DNA from 2 places in the Priestia sp. JV24 genome. Region 1 is predicted to be linked to the other one. Evidence: predicted binding sites of a transcription regulator. Region 1 holds the regulator's gene; the other holds the start of a gene.
What was found. Region 1 encodes LexA, which represses DNA repair genes until DNA is damaged. Its sites were predicted from a motif close to CGAACATATGTTCG; they were not measured.

Region 1 (10,146 bases):
ATGAAAAAGAATTATGCATTAAGCAAGCTTTTCACTTTTGCTACTACATTTTCAACTGTAAAACCAAATTCTTTCATGATTGTTTCACCAGGAGCAGATGCACCGAAGTGATTAATACCAAGAACTTGTCCTTCGTCTCCAACATAGCGTTCCCAGCCAAGTGTAGAAGCCATTTCAATACCTAAACGTTTTTTCACTGATTTAGGGATAACACTTTCTTTGTACTCAGCAGATTGCTCTTCGAAACGGTCCCATGCAGGCATACTTACTACAGATACGTCAATGCCTTCTGCAGCTAATGCTTTTTGTGCTTCTACTGCTAGGCTTACTTCAGAGCCTGTTGCAAGTATTAATGCATCCGCTTGGTCTTTACCAGCTTTAGATACAACATATGCACCTTTAGACACGCCTTCGTATGCATTTTCTTTTGTACCTTCAAGCGTTGGCAAGTTTTGACGAGTCAATACAAGCGCCGTTGGGCGGTCAGTTGATTCTAATGCTAGGCGCCATGCAGCAGCTGTTTCATTTGCATCTGCAGGACGAACCACTGAAAGACCTGGCATTGCACGAAGTGATGGTAATTGTTCAATTGGCTCATGTGTTGGGCCGTCTTCTCCAACTGCGATACTGTCATGTGTGAATACATATGTTACAGGAAGCTTCATTAAAGCTGCTAAGCGAATTGCTGGGCGAAGATAATCAGAGAATACAAAGAATGTTCCTCCGAATACTTTTACACCGCCGTGTAGAGCCATACCGTTTAATGCAGCTCCCATTGCAAATTCACGTACACCAAACCAGATATTACGTCCGCTGTAATCAGCTGCAGTGAAGTCTTCTGAACCTTTAATCATTGTTTTATTTGAGCCAGCTAAGTCAGCTGAACCGCCGAAGAATTGAGGTACAGCTTGTGCTACTGCGTTTAATACTTCTCCAGAAGAAGCACGGCTAGCTAGGCTTGAACCCGTTTCGTATGCTGGAAGCGTTTCTTCCCAGCCTTCCGGTAACTTTCCTTCTACTGCTAGTTCAAATTGACGACCTAGTTCAGGGTATTTTTCTTTATACTGTGCAAATACATCGTTCCATTCGTTTTCTTTCTTTTGGCCATCTTCAGCAATTGTAGCTTTGAAGTGAGCATACACTTCTTCTGGCACATAGAAATCTTCTTCAAATGTCCATGCATAAGCTTCTTTTGTTAATTTTGTTTCATCGGAACCTAATGGAGAACCGTGCACGCCAGAAGTACCCGCGTGGTTTGGAGAACCAAATCCGATTGTTGTTTTTACTTCAATTAGCGTTGGGCGTATTAAATCGCCTTTTGCTTCTTCAATTGCGTTTGCAATCGCTGTCAAGTCATTGCCGTCTTCAACGCGGATTACTTGCCATCCGTAAGCTTTGAAACGATCTTCTACGTTTTCAGAGAACGAGCGATCTAAATCTCCGTCTAAAGAAATATCATTTGAATCGTATAAAACAACTAAACGTCCTAATTTTAAATGTGCTGCTAATGAAGCTGCTTCAGCAGATACACCTTCCATTAAGTCTCCGTCACCACAAATACCATACGTAAAGTGGTCTACAATTTCTAAACCTTCTTTGTTGTATGTTTCAGCTAAATGACGTTCTGCCATTGCTTTACCAACAGCCATTGCAATACCTTGTCCTAGTGGGCCAGTTGTTGCATCAACACCTGCTGTATGACCGAACTCTGGATGACCTGGTGTTTTACTTCCCCATTGACGGAAGTTTTTAAGGTCTTCAATTGATAAGTCATATCCAGCTAAATGAAGCAAGCTGTATAATAGTGCCGATCCGTGTCCTGCTGATAATACAAAGCGGTCACGGTTGAACCAGTTTGGATTCTTTGGATTGATGTTCATAAATTTTGTCCACAATGTATATGCCATTGGAGCAGCTCCCATTGGCATACCTGGGTGACCTGAATTTGCTTTTTCAATCGCATCGATTGATAAAGTACGAATTGTTGCAATCGAAAGATCTTCAATACGTTGTGTCATACTCTTCATTCCTTTCAAAACTATGTACATATGTTATCATACTAATGATTTGCTTATTTGTACAATACTTGAACCAAAAAATTTTCCACTTTTACAGTTTTTGTGTGCCTTATTAAAAATATACAAAAAACTAGAGGGAACATTCCCTCTAGTTTTACTAGAACGTCTTAGTGAAGACGCTTCTTTTTACTCTCTTTTAACTTCTTAGGCGTAACATCTTTACCTTCTTCGTCCACAACTTTAATCGTATGAAGGTGATTTGTCATAGATTGTCGGAAAACTTTTAAATATTCCTGACGTAGCTCTTGCTGTTCTTTCGCTTCAGATTCTGTCAGACCTTCAGCCTTTGCCTTTTTTGAAAGAGCATTAATACGAGCAAGTTTATCTTTTGATAGCATATAAAACCTATCTCCTTATAATCAATAATTAAAATTACCGAACCGTTCCGGCAACATGTAGTCATCTTACTAAATCTCTTTCGTTTTATCAAGAGATTGAGCACTCTCTTGGTATTCTTGATAGCGGCGATGTACCGTCGCTTTTGAAATATTATAGCCAAAACCTTTTAGCGTAACTGAGATTTCAGCAAAGGTTAAGCCGTTATGACGAAGGCGGACAATTTCTTCAATTGGCGCTTCTTTTTTTTCTCTTCCCGAGTTAACTCCTTGATTTTTTAAATTTTGCTGCGGACGATAACCGTTTTCTACAGCTCTTTTCATTCCTCTTTTAATTTTAGCATTATGTAATTTCCGCTGATGCTCTTCCACTAAGCTAATAATATCTAACACCATTGAATCAGATTCTGAAAGCTGAAGCTGGCCTTGATGACTAATCGTATAGATGGTAGCATTTTCTTTATGAAAAGCATGAAGCAGCGCAATTCGGGCATTTCCTCTGCCTAATCGTGTTTCATCTTGAATAAGCAACACAGATATTTTTTCTTCTTTCATTGTATGAAGAACATCCAAAATACCCTCTCTGTCTACTTCATATCCGCTTGCTTTTTCCATTACGACTTTTTTTACGTCTAGATGGTGAAGATCAGCAAGCTTTTTTAATTCTTCTTGCTGGCGCTGTAAAGATGTTTCTTGGGTTTTTTTATCCGTACTGACACGGCAATAAATAATGGCATCCACTTTTATCACGACCTTTTCGGCTTCTAACAATATTCAGGAACGACCGTTACACACTACTGTTCAATTGCCACTTGATTATGTAACTCTTTTTTTAAAACAGGAATATATAATTTATCTCCAGGAGATAAAGACTGGACAGTGTCTGAGTTTAAGTCATTGACGTCTTCAACCCATTTGACAAATTCATTGGTGGTCAAATGATGGTGATTATGATACTTGTTGGACAATTCCCAAAGCGTATCTCCTTTTGTGATAGTAACCGTTGAATATTTGTCTAAATCTACTTTATCCGCTCCTAAAACCAGCGTCAATACATATGTAAGTGCAGCGATAACTGCAAAAAAAATAGCGTAATGTTTCATAGAATGTAAGAATTGTTGCATATTATGATCCCCCTATCAGAATATATGTTCTTATTTTAGTGAGAACATTTGTTTCTGTCAATGGAATTCTTCGAACTTATGTTTGTATATTGACACATCACGTGGTATAATTCACCTAAAGAATAGCTAAAATTGAGGTGAAAAATATGAAGCTATCAAAACGTCAACAAGACATACTAGATTTTATTAAGCATGAAGTAAAATTAAAAGGTTATCCGCCTTCTGTTCGTGAGATTGGGGAAGCGGTAGGATTAGCCTCTAGCTCCACTGTACACGGACATTTAGCTCGTTTAGAAAGCAAAGGGTTAATTCGCAGAGATCCGACAAAACCAAGAGCAATCGAAGTTCTTCAACTAGACGAAGTAAACATCCCTAAAAGCAATGTCATTAATGTTCCTGTTATCGGTAAAGTAACAGCGGGTCTGCCTATAACAGCCGTTGAAAATGTGGAAGAATATTTCCCTCTTCCAGATAAATTCGTTTCTCCAGATGATCATGTATTTATGCTTGAAATTATGGGAGAAAGTATGATTGAAGCAGGTATTCTAGATGGCGATATGGTAATCGTACGTCAGCAGCAAACAGCTAATAATGGAGATATTGTGGTCGCTATGACCGAAGACAACGAAGCAACGGTAAAACGTTTCTTTAAAGAAGAAAATTTCGTTCGTTTACAGCCTGAAAATTCAACGATGGCGCCTATTATTCTTCGCCACGTAACGATTTTAGGAAAAGTAACTGGTGTATATCGCACGATTCACTAATCAGACACTGTATGTAAAACCAACTAATCATGATGTTAGTTGGTTTTTTTACGTTTGTTTTCTAAAAAAATTGGCATATTATAAATGATACGTTGAATCATCGCAGGCAGGTAGAACGGTTTTTGTAAATCTTGTTTTACCTTTTTTACTTTCTACCTGCATTTCCTCGACTCTTACAAGGAAATACAACCGACTATAAGAAGGATGTAGTTTATGACCAATACACCAAGGAAAACAGAACCATTTCAAACCATTGTACCTACCAAAGCAATGAACATGTTTCTTTTTCCTTTTTCCTTTGACCGAAAAAATAAAGAGCAGCTTGTTCATGCACTAGAAGCAAATTTGTTTGAGTTTTTTTCCATTCAAAACAAACATGTAGAAAAAGAATACTACGGAGAACAGTATTACGTATCTCATGATAGCTTGGATCAATATTTTCTTCCTTACATTGAATGTATTCTATTCCCTGATTCCTGCGAAAAAGAAGGCTTGCTTCGATTTTCAAAAAAAATAGACCATACCGTTACGCTACAAACTTCCTCCACCACCGTGTCTAGCAACGTGCTGTCTGTGGATGTTTTTTTATGTCCTTTTGAAATTGGCGTCATGACCATTCGCACTGAGATGAGTCATAATCATTACACCTATGATGACATTTTAGAATTCATGAATCATTTTCGTGTATTAGAACCGAAGCTTGCTGAAGAGCATGGATCCACCATTACCTATGAACATCATCGCTATAGCAAAGTACAGGATTATATTTTTTCACAGCTTGCGCCATTTTTGAACGAACACATCAAAAAAGAAGCCACGCGTGAACAGCATGTAGGGAGCCTTCCTTATTTTATCGATGAACGGATGTTTGTATTAAGTTATGTAACGGTAAATCAAGAGCAAGAGATTAACTCCACAACTTTATTTCGTACTGGGCAGCTAAATAGCTATACGCCTGACGGGAAACCGTTTATCTCTGCACACAACCACGAGTATATTAAAACGTATAATACCAAACACGTGTACTCCAGATGGGCTCCTGAAACCTATTACGTTATAACAGACCATGTGTTTTCGTGTATTTCTAAATCGACAGACTCTAAAACGGATCAGCTTTTGATGAATCATCTATTTGGCCAGCATTACTATAATTTATTTTTGCATTTTTTCTATAAAATCGTGTTGCTAAAACTATCTTATGAGTATTCTCAGCTCACGTTTCATAAAAATTCAGAGGGCATTGAGCGACTAATCCGCTCTATTACCGTATTTTCAGGTAAATATTTATTTTTAGAAATTAGCTCTCGCACAGAAGGTCAAGAGTTTTCTGAGCTCTTTAAAAAAATCTTCCACATCAATTCTCTTTATCAAGAAGTCAAAGAAACCCTTGGTACTTTGTATCAAAATCAAGAGAAAATCGCGGCCAAGCGTCACAATTACTTATTATTAATTTTAACGATTTATACCGTTCTTTCCGGTATTTACGGAATGAATTTAGTTATTAGCAAGCTAAAGGGAAACATCAATTGGGATAGTATGAAGCAGTTTTCTATCTTTGAATATATCGCTTTAATAGTAGCTCTATCAGGAATTCTGATCAGCATTAGTCTCGGAGTGAGCTCCCTATGGAATTTATTAAAAGATCGATTTAAAACATAAAAGCTGTTCGCATACTTATGGATGCAAACAGCTTTTTCTATTACGAAATCTTTTTCCTACTCCGCTTACTCTTTTATCAAACGTTATGCCGCTGTTACAATTTCAGAACAATCTAACATTATACTCTATAAGAAAAATATATACAAAATAATAAAATATGGTATCATAGGGTAGGAATTTTGTACCTTATCTATGAAATAATTTGCAGGAGGTAATATGCTTAACTCATTTTTATCCAAAAGCCTGATCTTTTTATGCGTCATTATTCTTACCTGGTCTCTATGGGGCAGTTATAGTGCGATGACAAATTCATTGGAATTAAAAGGCTTGGCTTTAAGTAATTCATTTATTATTGAAGGAATATTTATCACTTTCCTTGTCATTTTTCTAATAGCTATTGCAAGTAGATACATGAACAAAACTGTTTTTTTTATTTCACTGATTGTTTTGACCTTAGGTATTCGATTAGCATGGATGCTTTCTGTTCAAACGCCTGTAAAATCTGACTTTCTTGTCATGTTAGATGCCGCGCGTAATATAGCAAAAGGAAATTATGAATTTAATCAAAGCGTTTATTTTACTACATGGGTATATCAGCTAGGCTTTTCATTCTATGAATCTGTTATTATTCGCTGTTTTGGAGATAACATTTTTATATTAAAATTGTTAAATATTTTTTATTCCACTGGAACCGTTATTTTTATTTATTTAATTGGCGCTAAAGTATTTAACGAACTTGCTGGGAGAATGGCAGCTTTTCTGTATGCGTTCTACATTCCGAACATTCTCTATAGCTCAGTGTTGACTAATCAGCATTTAGCTACTTTTTTATTTTATGCAGCTTTTTACCTTATTATAAAAAGATTTGCTCATAACAAGTTTAGCTGGCTTTATATTGGCCTTTTATTGTCGTTAGGAAATTTAATGCGCCCTCTAGGACCCATTATTATCGTTGCTGTTTTCATTTATTTCATCTTGCAAATTCTTCGACCTTACATTAAAACGAAGGATGCTGCTGAGTTAAAAGCTTGGCGAAAGAAAATAGGAAAAAATCTCGTAGGCATACTGGCTACTTTTTTTATTGCAAATGCGCTGATCAACTATTCTTTTGTAGCTAGCGGTATTTCTAAATATCCTTTAAGTAACAGAGATCCTTTATGGAAATTCGTCATTGGCTTTAATTACGAAACAAGCGGTTCCTATTCTTCAGAGGATGCTAGTCGTTTTATGGGTATGCCAATTGGGGAAAAACGAGCTGAAGCAGAAAAAGAGGTAATTAAAGAGCGGGTAGCAGACAAAGAGCAACTTTTAGATCTCTTTCACATTAAATTCCTAAATATGTGGGGAGGAACGGATGCATCTACATTTTGGAGCATTTCATTAACTCCTCAAGAAGATGTGCCTTTCAATAAAGAGAAATTAATTAGTGCTGCTCAAAGTTATGAAAGAATCATTTATGTTTCAACTACTATTCTTTCCATTATTGGCCTTATATGTTTATTCCTGAGGAAGCAGGATAAATATCCGTATACACTGTTTTTATTACTAATCATAGGATACGTTCTTATTCACTTGCTTATTGAAATTCAAACTCGCTATCGATTCTTTATTTTTCCAAGCTTTATGCTGCTTGAAGGGTTTGGTATTTCAGTGATTCTATCTTATTTAATAGTACGATTTACTAAAAATAAAACTCAGATAAAATGTGAAGAGATAAATTAAATGGAAAGGATTATGCAACCGTGATAAAATTCCTGAAATTCGGATTTGTAGGTATAATGAATACCCTGCTCACCATTATCAGTTACTTAGTACTCATTCATTTTGATATGAATTATATATTGGCTAACGTACTATCTTATTTCATTGGCGTCATAAACAGCTACTATTGGAACAAATCGTGGGTGTTTCAAGCAACTGTACATAAATGGATGTTAGCTCAATTTTTCATCGTAAACCTTATTACCTTAGCAATTAATACATCTTGCTTATTCCTTCTTGTACACTATACACCTGCTAATCCAATAATTGGACAACTGTTGTCTACTTGTATAGGAATGTTTATCAATTTTTTCCTCAATAAAATATGGACGTTTAAGCACACAAACAATCACTCGATAGGAGGTAAAGCATGAAAGAACTAATTTCAATCGTGGTACCTATGTATTTTGAAGAAGAAGTAGCTAATGAATGCTACAATCGCCTGCTTTCCGTCATGCATAAAAACCACATTAACTATGAATTCATTTTCGTCAATGACGGCAGCACAGACCGAACAATTGAAATCTTGAAGGACGTAGCTGCTATGGATTCTAATGTAAAAGTTATTGATTTTGCTCGTAATTTTGGGCACCAAACTGCCGTAACAGCAGGCATTGATTATGCTCAAGGGGATGCTATCGTTATTATTGATGCAGACTTACAAGATCCACCTGAAATGATTCCTGAATTAATTGCTAAATGGCAGCAAGGCTATGAAATTGTATACGCAAAGCGCAAGAAACGAAGCGGAGAGACCTTTTTTAAATTAGCCACAGCTAAGTATTTTTATCGCTTTTTAAATTATATGTCCGATATTGAAATCCCGAAAGATACAGGAGATTTTCGTATTATCGACCGAAAAGTAGCGGATGTATTCAAAAAAATGACTGAACGCAATCGTTTTGTACGAGGAATGATGTCTTGGATTGGCTTCAGGCAAACATATGTAGAATATGAGCGCGATGAACGTTTTGCTGGTGAAACAAAATATCCTTTAAAAAAGATGATCAAGTTTGCTTCAGATGGAATTATTGGGTTTTCAACGAAGCCTTTGCGTTTAGTAATGGTTATTGGCTTATTATCGGTTTTTGTATCACTTTTAGTTTTAAGTTATTCGATTATTGTTTGGCTGATAGGTAAAAACATTCAGCCTGGCTGGACTTCTATTATGGTAGCTATCACCTTCTTTAGCGGTATTCAGCTACTTGGTTTAGGTCTAGTCGGACAATACATCGCAAGAATTTACGATGAAAGTAAAAATAGACCTATTTACGTTGTACGTGAAACCATTAACTTCTCGAAAGCTTCAACAGATTCTCCGAACGTACGTGAAAAAGTATATAGCTAAAAAAACAAGGAAGAAAACAGTTGTTTTCTTCCTTGCTTTTATTCTTTTTGAAGCTGTAAATCACTTGGCGCCCAGTCCGGAATTCCATCATCTTCATCAAATTCAATAATGACATCCGTTACTCCTTTTTCCTGTAAAATACGATTTTCCAGACGATCTTTAATGTCATCAGCTTCTGCCACTGTTAAAGAAGGATCAATTTCTACTTTTAATTCAACGTGAAGCTCTTCTCCTTCTTTCATCACCATTAATGTTTGAATATCACGCACTTGTACATCTTGCATGACAATCGCGCCAATTTTTATTTCCATTTCTTTATCTGCTTCACCAAGCGCTCCAGCAGCATTATCTAAAAATACTCGTCCTACCACAAAAAACATCATAAGCCCAATTAAAATAGAAGCAATTCCTTCAGCTTGGTGAAAAGGTGTAAACCGTGAAATGAAAACGGCTATTAACGCCAATACGCCTCCTCCAGTAGCTACCAGATCTTCCATAAAGACCAGCTTGGTTGCTGGCTTTGCTTTCCTTAAATGAACAAAGCTTTGGGTAAAAACATTGACCTCTGCAGTATTCATTCCGACATCGTGCAAAATTTCTTTCATTGCCTTAAATAGGACAAACATCTCAAGTAACACCGAGATGCCAAGTACTGCAATATTTAAAATAAAGCCTGAAGACTTCGTGGGATGAAGAATATGGTGATATCCTTCTTTAATCGTTTCAAACGCCATAATCCCTACTACAAGAACCGCTCCTAATAGAACAAGATTAACCAATCGGCCGAAACCGTTTGGAAATCGTTTGGTAGGGGCTTTTTTACTTAATGCCGAACCTATAAAGACAAAAAACTGATTAGCTGCATCGCCTAAGCTGTGCATCGTTTCAGCAAACATTGCTACATTCCCTGTTAAAGCGAAGGCAATACCTTTAATGATAGAGATAATGGTATTAACTACAGCGGCCATGATGGCTGATTTATTTCCCTTTCGCAACAATTTAATTAATTCACTCATACAATCCCTCCGTTTGCGCCTTTGATGAGATTCGATTACGGTTAGTGTATGTGAATTTAAA
Region 2 (10,146 bases), on a different contig from region 1:
TTTAATAGATAATTTATTTTCCTATACGCTGCTGTTAAATAGAAAATATCCATATCGGGAAGAGGAAGTTGATATGGCTCGATTTCTTAGAAAAAGCATTGCACAATGGTATCCACTATTTGAAGAAGAGAATATGGAAGTGGATATTCAACTGCCTTCTCAGTCTATATATTGGCGCGGAGATGTTCAGTGGTTAGAAAGAATAATAGATAATTTATGTCAAAATGTCATTCGTCATGCCAAAGAAGGTAACTTTATTGGCTTTCGCCTTGTTCAAGAGCATGATTTATCTTCTCTCACCATTTCTGATAAAGGGTCAGGCTTTAACAAGAATAGCCATACGAAGCAAAACGGTGTAGGTCTAGCGATTGTGGATGCGATGATTAAAGAAATGGGGTTAACGTGGTCAATTCATTCTACAAAGCATGGAACGGATATTCAAATTGTGTACAAAGCGAGTGATTAATTCACACGCTTTTTTAAACGAATTTTAACCTTTCTTTTCCTTCCTCTTAACTTTAGCTGTTTATAGTAAAGGAGAGGTGATAAAAGTGGAAATTGTTAAAACGATTCAGCTGATAAAAGTATTTAAAGGAGCAGAAGCTGTAAATGAAGTGAATTTATCCATTAAAGAAGGAGAAATCTACGGGTTTTTAGGACCCAATGGAGCAGGGAAGACGACAACGATCCGAATGCTGCTCGGGCTAATGAAGCCAACGAGCGGGGAAATTGAGCTGTTTGGAGAAAGAATAAAAAATCACAGGCAGCATATTCAAGCCTTAAAAAAGATAGGTTCACTTGTAGAGAGCCCTTCCTATTATGCGCATTTAACTGCGAGAGAAAATCTAGAGGTACTTCGCAAAATACTAGGTGTATCTAAAAACAGAGTGGATGAAGTACTAAATATTGTAAAATTAACAAAAGAAGCAAATCGTCCAGTCAAAGGCTTTTCTCTTGGGATGAAACAGCGGCTTGGCATTGCTTCTGCACTCCTCGGAAATCCTCGTTTATTAATCTTAGACGAACCAACCAACGGACTGGATCCTGCAGGAATTCAAGAAATTCGTTCATTAATTAAAGAAATGCCAGGGAAAAACGGAGTTACCGTATTGATTTCAAGTCATTTACTCTATGAAATCGACCATCTAGCGACTCAAGTAGGTATTATTACAAAAGGAAAGATGCTATTTAATGGATCGATTGAATCGCTTCGCAAAAAGGCTAAGCATCAAGTGGCATTTACAACGGGAGAGATAGAAAAGGCTAAAACAATACTATTAGCAAATGGGTTTGTACCTACTATCGATAAACACAGTCTTCTTTTAGATTATATTGATCATGAGCAAGTGGCCCATCTTGTTTATCAGCTTGTGCAAGAAAATGTCTCAATCTACCGAGTTGAAGAAAAATCGAAATCATTAGAAGATATCTTTTTAAAGCTGACGAGTGAGGAGAATGGATATGTTCACAAAAATACTGCAGGCTGAGTGTGTAAAGTTAAAAAGAAAATGGCTCCGGTTTTTACTATTTTTAGGTCCAGCGGGTGTAATTGGCTTAACGCTAGTTGATTATAGCGTTCGATATGAATATTTAATTCAGCAAAACCCGAACGTGTGGGAAGGTCTTTTGCATGAACTAAACATCACGCTTCCAATAGCTTTTTTACTGGGAGGAACGATTCTTGCTTCAAATGTAGCACATATTGAATATCATAGAAGCTCATGGAAGCAGTTGCTGAGCTTACCTGTGAGCAGACTGAGTGTTTATACAGCAAAATTTGTAGTAGTTATGTTTATGCTACTTATCGCTTCTGCTGTTCTATTAATCGGTATAATTGGGCTAGGGTGGTGGTTAGGATTTGGTCTGCCTCCTTCTTGGAAAACTCTTTTTGTTTATACCTTTTATCCGTTTTTTTCGGCTATTCCGTTTGTGGCTATTCAATTATGGCTATCTATGCTTTTTAAAAATCAAAGCCGTTCTCTGGCACTAGGTATTGTGATGAGTGTGACAATGAGTGGTATGAGAGAATTGCCGAGCTGGTTTTTCTGGCAATGGCCAATGCTAGTGTTTTCCGATTATCGGAATACGTATATGATAACAGGTATAATTATCGGCGTTTTTTTATATGCTGCAGGTGCTCTTCACTTTATCAAAAAGGATGTGGCCTAAATGTTGTGGCAATTATGCAAGATAGAATGGTTTAAATTGTTTAAAACAAAAGCCTGGACTTACCTTTTTGTTAGTCCCATTCTTATTGCTGCTATCCTTTTTGTAGGTGATCAGGCAATGCCAAACGGGAGGATGAAATGGTTAATGGCAGATGCTTTGATTGCCAATGTTCACGGCTTACTGTTTTATCCGTTAATTGGCGGGTTAGTAACATCGTTCATCTGTCGGTATGAACACGAAGCCGGAGGGTGGAAGCAATTACTATCTCTTCCTGTGACAAGAACATCCGTATACGGAGCAAAATTGATCACATCAGCAGCTTTCATGGGAATTCTTCAAGTGCTTGTATTTGTTGTTTTATTAGGAGTTGGCATGTTGAAAGGCTATCCGAATGCTATTCCACTAAAAATGATAGCTGGAAATATGCTAGGCGGCTGGGTTGCAGTGTTGCCAATTCTAGCGTTTATGCTAGCTGTGTCAATGGCACTTTCTAGCTTTGGAGCATCTTTAACAGTCAATGTCATTTTAACACTACCGAATTTATTCGTTGCTAATTCTGAACGATTTGGTCCCTGGTACCCATGGACTCAGCCAATGTATGGAATGTTAGGTGTAACGGGAAAAGCATCATGGGGGTTGATGCTGACTACACAGAACTTCCTAGCAGTTGTTATAAGCAGCTTTCTGCTTTTTGGAGCAGCAGGTTTACTGTATTTTCAGCGCAAACATATATAATAGAAAAAACCCGCTTTTTTATAGCGGGTTTTCAGCCGGCTTTTGGAATGGTAAAACCTACTCCAAAGACGTCGCGCACATCGTGTACGACCACAAAAGCTTGTTCGTCGACTTTATGAATAATACGCTTTAATTCTAGCAGTTCTTGTTTGTTCACAACTACGTACAATACGTCTTTTGCTTCTTTTGTATAGCTTCCATGAGCAGAAAAGACAGTGACGCCGCGTTGCATCTTTTTATTGACTTGTTCGGCTACTTCAGCTGAACGGTGTGAAATAATAGTGATTGCTTTGCGAGGGTTGAGTCCTTCAATGATATAATCAAGCACCTTCGTTCCGATGTAAAGAGAAATAACCGTATACATCGTCTTTTCTCCACCGATGACAAAATAAGCGCTTGCTACAACTAATAAATCAATTGCCAGCATCGTTTTGCTAATATTCCAGTCTAGATATTGATTAGCTAAGCGGGCAATAACTGCAGAGCCTCCGGAAGTTCCGCCACCTCTAAACACAAGTCCGAGTCCTACACCAGCTAAAATACCAGCAAAAATAGCCCCCAGTAGCGTATCGTCAAGAGGATTTCCCAGTCCTTCAGTTATATGTAGGAATAGAGACGTAAAAATAATACATATAATTGTGTAAGCAATCACACGTTTGTGAAGCAATTTGTATCCGATCAGTACCAGCAAACCGTTTAATATAAAGTTTGTGATACCCGGAGACCAGCCTAATACATAATAGGTAATCATTGTTACACCGGTTACGCCGCCTTCTGCTAATTCATTTGGAATAGCAAAGTAATTAATGGCCAGTGCGAAAATGAGGCTCCCTAGAATAATGAGGATAATTTCTTTTATTTTATTAATCATGAACGTTACCTCCAATCATCAAAAGCTCCGAAAACACAGTCATGACAATGTATTATACCAACTCTAGAGACCGAATTAAAGATGGGATATCATTATTTTTTTAAAATCAGTTTCTGCTATTAACATAAAATCTTTTGACAGTTTTTATGGAGTATGAAAGAATGAATTGTTTGCTTTTATTTTGATTAAAAAGTTTTGCAATGAGAATGTTCGTTCGGTAAAATAGAAGCAAGAGTCAAGGGGGAGAATGAACGTGTATCAAGATGAATTAAAACAGTATGCGAAGTTAGTAATGCCCGAGCATTTAGAGAAAATGAAGAAAATGTACAGTCCCGATGCGCATAAGCAGCCTTTAGGGTTGAGAAAAGAAAAGATTGAGCATATTGAAAATGTCATTATGAACAGTTACTCGGAGCATCATCCAGTAACACTTCACGTCTATGAAGCAGGACATATTCAAAGGTATGAACGAGTGACGATTGATAAAGTCTCGCTGCAGTCGAATACGCTGATGGTTACAGGCCCTTGTTATACATATTCGATTCGAGCGGATGCAGTAATTGAAGCAGATGTATGGAAAGATGAAAGCTACTCTAGCTAAGAGTAGCTTTTTTGTTCGTTTTGTATCTTTTTTTTAACGCATGCATACAATACATAAAAGCATATTCTGCGAGTAGCAACTTCTAGCTACTAGGAAATTTTAATTAAAGAAGGGATTATTGTATGCAAAATGAAAAAACCCAAGTAAGAGAAATCGAATTAACGCAGTTCATTAAAAAAAGACTCGTTCGTTTTATCTCAAGTTTAGCTATTTCTTCTGCCCTTGCTTCCATATTATATATGCTTCTGTTTTTATTTAAATGATGGGTCACTTTGAGTTGTCCAAAAAGGTGGACAACTTTTTTGGTGTGTAAGCTTTTATGAAATCAGGACAAGCTATGCGTGATTCAGTCAGAAAAATTCAATCGGTCAAGAAATAGTCAAAAACAGTCATAGCTAATTGGGTAGAAGAAAACCTTTACATATAATGAGAAAAGTAGACAAATTCTTGAATTACCAGCTTATTTCCTTTTGTATAAACTATCATTAAAACAAATGCAAAACTAATTATTCATTCAAAAAACTTTATTTTGTAATTAAAAAAATGAATGTTTTTGATTTTTTATGATTGATTTTGAATGTAAACCGTGATAAAGTAAGTACATGAAATAAATGAAAACGCTTTTTTGAAAAAGGAGCTAGAACATGTTAACGCCGGAGAGACATCAACTAATCTTAAAACTTTTAAAAGAGAAAGAACTTGTAAAAGTGCAAGAGTTTATCGAAGTTACAGGCGCTTCGGAATCCACAATTAGAAGAGACTTAAGTCAACTAGAAGAAGAGCAAATGCTCAAACGTGTTCACGGTGGCGCTTCGCTTATTCGCAGTAAACGAATTGAACTGAGCGTTATCGAAAAATCTGCTAAAAATGTTCAAGATAAACGAAACATTGCAGAGTATGCGGCTTCCATTATAAATGAAGGTGACTGTATTTTTTTAGATGCAGGAACTACAACGTATGAAATGATTCCTTTTTTAAAGCAAAAAGATGTAGTTGTCGTGACAAATGGTTTAATGCATTTAAACCCGATGCTAGAACAAGGTATCACCCTCTATTTAATTGGAGGATCCGTTAAACATAAAACGGGCGCTTTAATTGGCAATGGAGCTCTTTTAAGTCTTGAGCAATATCGTTTTGATAAGTGCTTTATGGGAGCGAATGGGATTCATCATCAATATGGATATACAACTCCCGATCCAGAAGAAGCATTAATCAAGCAAACGGCAATGAAGCTGTCTAGAGAATCTTATATTTTATCAGATTCTACTAAGTTTTTTGAAACAAGTTTTGCGAAAATAGCCGATTTACATGAAGCAAAAATTATAACAAATGACGTACCTAGCGATGTACTTATACAGTATGCAAACAAAACAGACATAAAGGTTGTGAAATCATGATTTATACATGTACGTTGAACCCATCCGTTGATTACGTAGTACATGTTTCAGCATTCGAAGAAGGCGGGCTTAACCGCACAACGAATGAAGCCAAGTTTCCAGGAGGAAAAGGCATTAACGTCTCTCGCGTTTTAAAGCGATTAGGTGTTGATAATAAAGCTCTCGGTTTTGTAGCCGGCTTTACAGGAACCTATATTGAAGACTACTTAAAAGCGGAGAATATCGAAACAGCTTTTACAAGAGTTGATGGAGATACCCGCATTAACGTAAAGTTAAAAACGGAAAAAGAAACAGAAATTAACGGTCAAGGACCTGCTATTACAGACGAAGCGCTTCAGTCTTTATTGACTCAAGTAAAGCAAATGACTGAAGGCGATATCTTCGTATTAGCAGGGAGTATACCGAAAACGCTTCCAAGTTCCGTGTATGAAACATTAACTGAACTAGCTGCAGCGAACGGAGTAAAAGTTGTAGTAGATGCAAGTGGAAAAACCTTGCTAGACGTCGTGTCTCACAAGCCGTTTTTTATCAAACCGAATCATCATGAACTTGCAGAATTGTTTGATGTAGAAGTAAACAGTGCAGAAGATGCGCTAGTATATGGTAAAAAACTTGTGGAACAAGGAGCGCAAAACGTCGTTGTATCCATGGCAGGCGATGGAGCACTTCTTATTAACGAAAGCGGTGTCTACAGTGCCACAGTCCCTAAAGGAACAGTGAAAAATTCTGTTGGAGCTGGCGATTCACTTGTAGCTGGATTTATTGCTTCTTATGTAAAGCAAGGGGATTTATTAGAAGCCTTTCAAACAGGAGTTGCTTCAGGAAGTGCCACAGCATTCTCACTTGAATTATGTACAGCAGAAGATGTACAGACGCTTCGTGAACAAGTGTCAATCACAAAGGTAGAGTAGGGGGAACCGAGAATGAGAATTACAGAACTATTAAAAAAAGATACAATCATTCTTGATTTAAAAAGCACGGCAAAAGCTGATGTTATTGATGAGTTAGTTGGAAAATTAGACGAAGCTGGTCGCTTAAGCGACCGAGCTGGCTATAAAGAAGCAATTTTAAACCGTGAATCTCAAAGTACAACGGGAATTGGGGAAGGCATCGCCATTCCGCATGCGAAAACAAGCTCGGTAAAAACGCCGGCCATTGCATTTGGACGCTCAACAGAAGGTATCGATTATGAATCATTAGACGGACAGCCTGCACATCTATTCTTTATGATTGCAGCGAGTGAAGGCGCAAATAACGCTCACTTAGAAACACTATCTCGTTTGTCTACGTTATTAATGGACGAATCGTTCCGAAAAACGTTGCTAACGGCATTATCGATTGATGAAGTTATTAAAGCAATTGATGATAAAGAAACTGAAAATGAAGCGCCGGAAGAAGAAGTGGATACGGCTTCAGATCAATTAGTGCTTGCTGTAACGGCTTGTCCAACAGGAATTGCCCACACATATATGGCAGCGGACAGCCTAAAAGCAAAAGCGAAAGACATGAATGTCACGCTAAAAGTTGAAACAAACGGTTCCAGCGGGGTTAAAAACGCGTTGACGAAGGAAGAAATTGAAAACGCTACCGCTATTATCGTTGCAGCGGACAAGCAAGTAGAAATGGAACGTTTTGCAGGTAAAAAAGTTATTCAAGTTCCAGTAGCTGAAGGAATTCGCAAGCCTGAAGAATTAATTAACCGCGCGTTAAAAGGAGATGCTCCTATATACAGCGGCGGCGGTGGCAGCAAAGAAGGCGGAGAAAGTAAAGGATCAGAGCGTACAGGGTTTTACAAACACCTAATGAGCGGTGTATCAGCAATGCTTCCGTTTGTTGTAGGGGGCGGGATCTTAATTGCTATTTCATTCATGTTTGGCATTCACTCAGCAGAACCGAAAGATCCGACGTACAATGCATTTGCAGCGGCGCTAAAAACAATTGGCGGAGATAATGCATTCTTTTTACTAGTACCGGTACTAGCAGGGTTCATTGCAATGAGTATTGCTGATCGTCCTGGTTTAGCTCCTGGTATGGTTGCAGGTCTTTTAGCAGCTTCTGGTGGAGGCGGTTTCTTAGGTGGTTTAATCGCTGGTTTCTTAGCGGGTTATGTAGTAGTGGGATTAAAGAAATTATTCAGCGGTTTACCGCAAGCGCTTGATGGAATTAAGCCAGTTCTTCTTTATCCGCTATTTGGGATTTTTATCTCAGGATTGATTATGCTTTATGTTGTAAACGAGCCAGTTAGTGCAATTAACAAAGGATTAACGCACTGGTTAAGTGGATTTGGTACAGGTAACTTAGTATTATTAGGTATTATCTTAGGCGGTATGATGGCAATTGATATGGGTGGCCCTATTAATAAAGCAGCCTTTACATTTGGTATTGCAATGATTGATGCTGGAAACTATGCACCACACGCAGCGATTATGGCAGGCGGTATGGTTCCACCATTAGGTATGGCTATTGCGACAACTTTGTTCAAAAACAAATTTACTCGCCAAGAGCGCGAAACAGGTAAAACGTGTTATGTAATGGGTCTGTCATTTATTACAGAAGGCGCGATTCCATTCGCAGCAGCTGACCCAGGCCGTGTTATTCCCGCATCGGTTATCGGTGCTGCAGTAGCAGGTGCTTTAACAATGATGTTCCACATCGGTTTACCAGCACCACACGGCGGTGTATTCGTTATCGGAATTGTACAAGGAAATCCTCTTTTATATGCACTAGCAATCTTAATTGGTGCAATTGTAACGGCGGTTCTTGTAGGGGTATTAAAAAAGCCAAAAGCAGAATAACAAATAAAGACTGATTTTACATGATGTAAAATCAGTCTTTTTGTGTTTTTCTGGTAGACATTTGTTCTCTATGAGAGTACAATTACGGTAGTATTCCTTTAATTTTTAGAAAAGTTAGATAGATGAGCTTTTCTACTTGATAAAATATGGTACAATAATCGAATATTAAAAACAAAGTAAGGAAGTGTCTCACACATGAAGGTTGCGAAGTTTGGCGGGAGTTCAGTTGCAAGCGCAGAGAAATTTAAACAGGTTGCGCATATTGTAACGTCTGATAAAGAGAGAAAGCTGGTAGTCGTATCAGCTCCGGGTAAGCGATACGGAGAAGATACAAAAATGACAGATTTGCTAATCGCACTTTCTGCCAAAATACAGCTTGGAGAAGATTACGTAGACGAGTTTGGGCAAGTAATTGATCGCTATCGTGAAATCGTTGTGGACTTGTCTATGCCAGAAACGATTATTACTGACATTATTACGAATTTACAATCACTTATTGATTTACATAAAAACGATCCATTTCGCTTATTAGACTGCCTAAAAGCAAGTGGAGAAGATAATAACGCAAAGGTAATGGCTTCTTATTTAAACCATTTAGGTTTCGAAGCTCATTATGTAAATCCAAAAGAAGCAGGTATTTTTGTTTCTGATGAACCCGGAAGAGCAAGAGTGCTTCCACTGTCTTATGAAAAATTACCGCAGCTAAGAGAGCGTTCGGGCATTTTGGTGATTCCAGGATTCTTTGGCTATTCTGAAGAAGGGAACATGGTTACGTTCTCGCGCGGTGGATCAGATATCACAGGCTCAATTGTAGCAGCGGGAGTAAAAGCTGATTTGTATGAAAACTTTACCGACGTAGATGCTATTTATAGCGTAGATCCAAGACTTGTGGAAAAGCCTCATGAAATGAAAGAAGTAACATACAGAGAAATGCGTGAACTATCCTATGCAGGTTTTTCTGTCTTCCATGATGAAGCGCTGGAGCCGGTTTATAAACTAGGCATTCCTGTATGTGTAAAGAATACAAATAATCCTGAAGCAAAGGGGACATTCATTGTAGCTGAGCGTCCTCACGGAGATACGCCGGTGGTCGGAATCGCTGGGGACAAAGGTTTTTGCAATATCCACGTGAGCAAATACTTATTAAACCGTGAAATTGGTTTTGGCAGAAGATTGCTTGAAATTTTAGAGGATGAAGGTATTTCATACGAACATACCCCTTCAGGAATTGATAATATCTCTGTCATCATGCGCGAGCATCAGCTTACGCCAGATGTTGAAAAACGCGTATTTGCTCGAATTGAAAAAGAACTTGAGGTAGATGAAATCTTTATTGAACGTGATCTTGCTATGGTTATGGTAGTAGGAGAAGGAATGAATAGCACAGTAGGAATTGCTGCAAAAGCTACAGAAGCTTTTGCTCGTGCTGAAGTGAATCTTGAAATGATCAACCAAGGTTCTTCTGAGGTGAGCATGATGTTTGGTGTGAAAGCAGATGCTTTAGACCGTGCCGTTCAAGCTCTTTACAATACGTATTTTAACAGCATGTACAGTATTTCTTATTCGAATGTAAAATAA

Region 2: OK414_RS10875 (YolD-like family protein) is a predicted target of LexA. The motif match lies at 3,979-3,992, and genes of this name have one in related genera.

What each region holds. Positions count from the first base shown of each region.
Region 1 is NZ_JAPCIN010000023.1:16,608-26,753, forward strand. It holds gene tkt (transketolase) at 12-2,018, opposite strand; gene OK414_RS21385 (DUF896 domain-containing protein) at 2,186-2,416, opposite strand; gene OK414_RS21390 (recombinase family protein) at 2,486-3,154, opposite strand; gene yneA (cell division suppressor protein YneA) at 3,208-3,537, opposite strand; gene lexA (transcriptional repressor LexA) at 3,684-4,301, shown strand; gene OK414_RS21405 (hypothetical protein) at 4,515-5,960, shown strand; gene OK414_RS21410 (glycosyltransferase family 39 protein) at 6,177-7,682, shown strand; gene OK414_RS21415 (GtrA family protein) at 7,703-8,095, shown strand; gene OK414_RS21420 (glycosyltransferase family 2 protein) at 8,092-9,069, shown strand; gene OK414_RS21425 (cation diffusion facilitator family transporter) at 9,108-10,085, opposite strand.
Region 2 is NZ_JAPCIN010000015.1:299,274-309,419, forward strand. It holds gene OK414_RS10850 (sensor histidine kinase) at 1-466, shown strand, start outside; gene OK414_RS10855 (ATP-binding cassette domain-containing protein) at 552-1,487, shown strand; gene OK414_RS10860 (ABC transporter permease) at 1,462-2,169, shown strand; gene OK414_RS10865 (ABC transporter permease) at 2,170-2,904, shown strand; gene OK414_RS10870 (YitT family protein) at 2,936-3,775, opposite strand; gene OK414_RS10875 (YolD-like family protein) at 4,023-4,376, shown strand; gene OK414_RS10880 (hypothetical protein) at 4,499-4,639, shown strand; gene OK414_RS10885 (DeoR/GlpR family DNA-binding transcription regulator) at 5,021-5,773, shown strand; gene pfkB (1-phosphofructokinase) at 5,770-6,684, shown strand; gene OK414_RS10895 (fructose-specific PTS transporter subunit EIIC) at 6,697-8,568, shown strand; gene OK414_RS10900 (aspartate kinase) at 8,764-10,146, shown strand.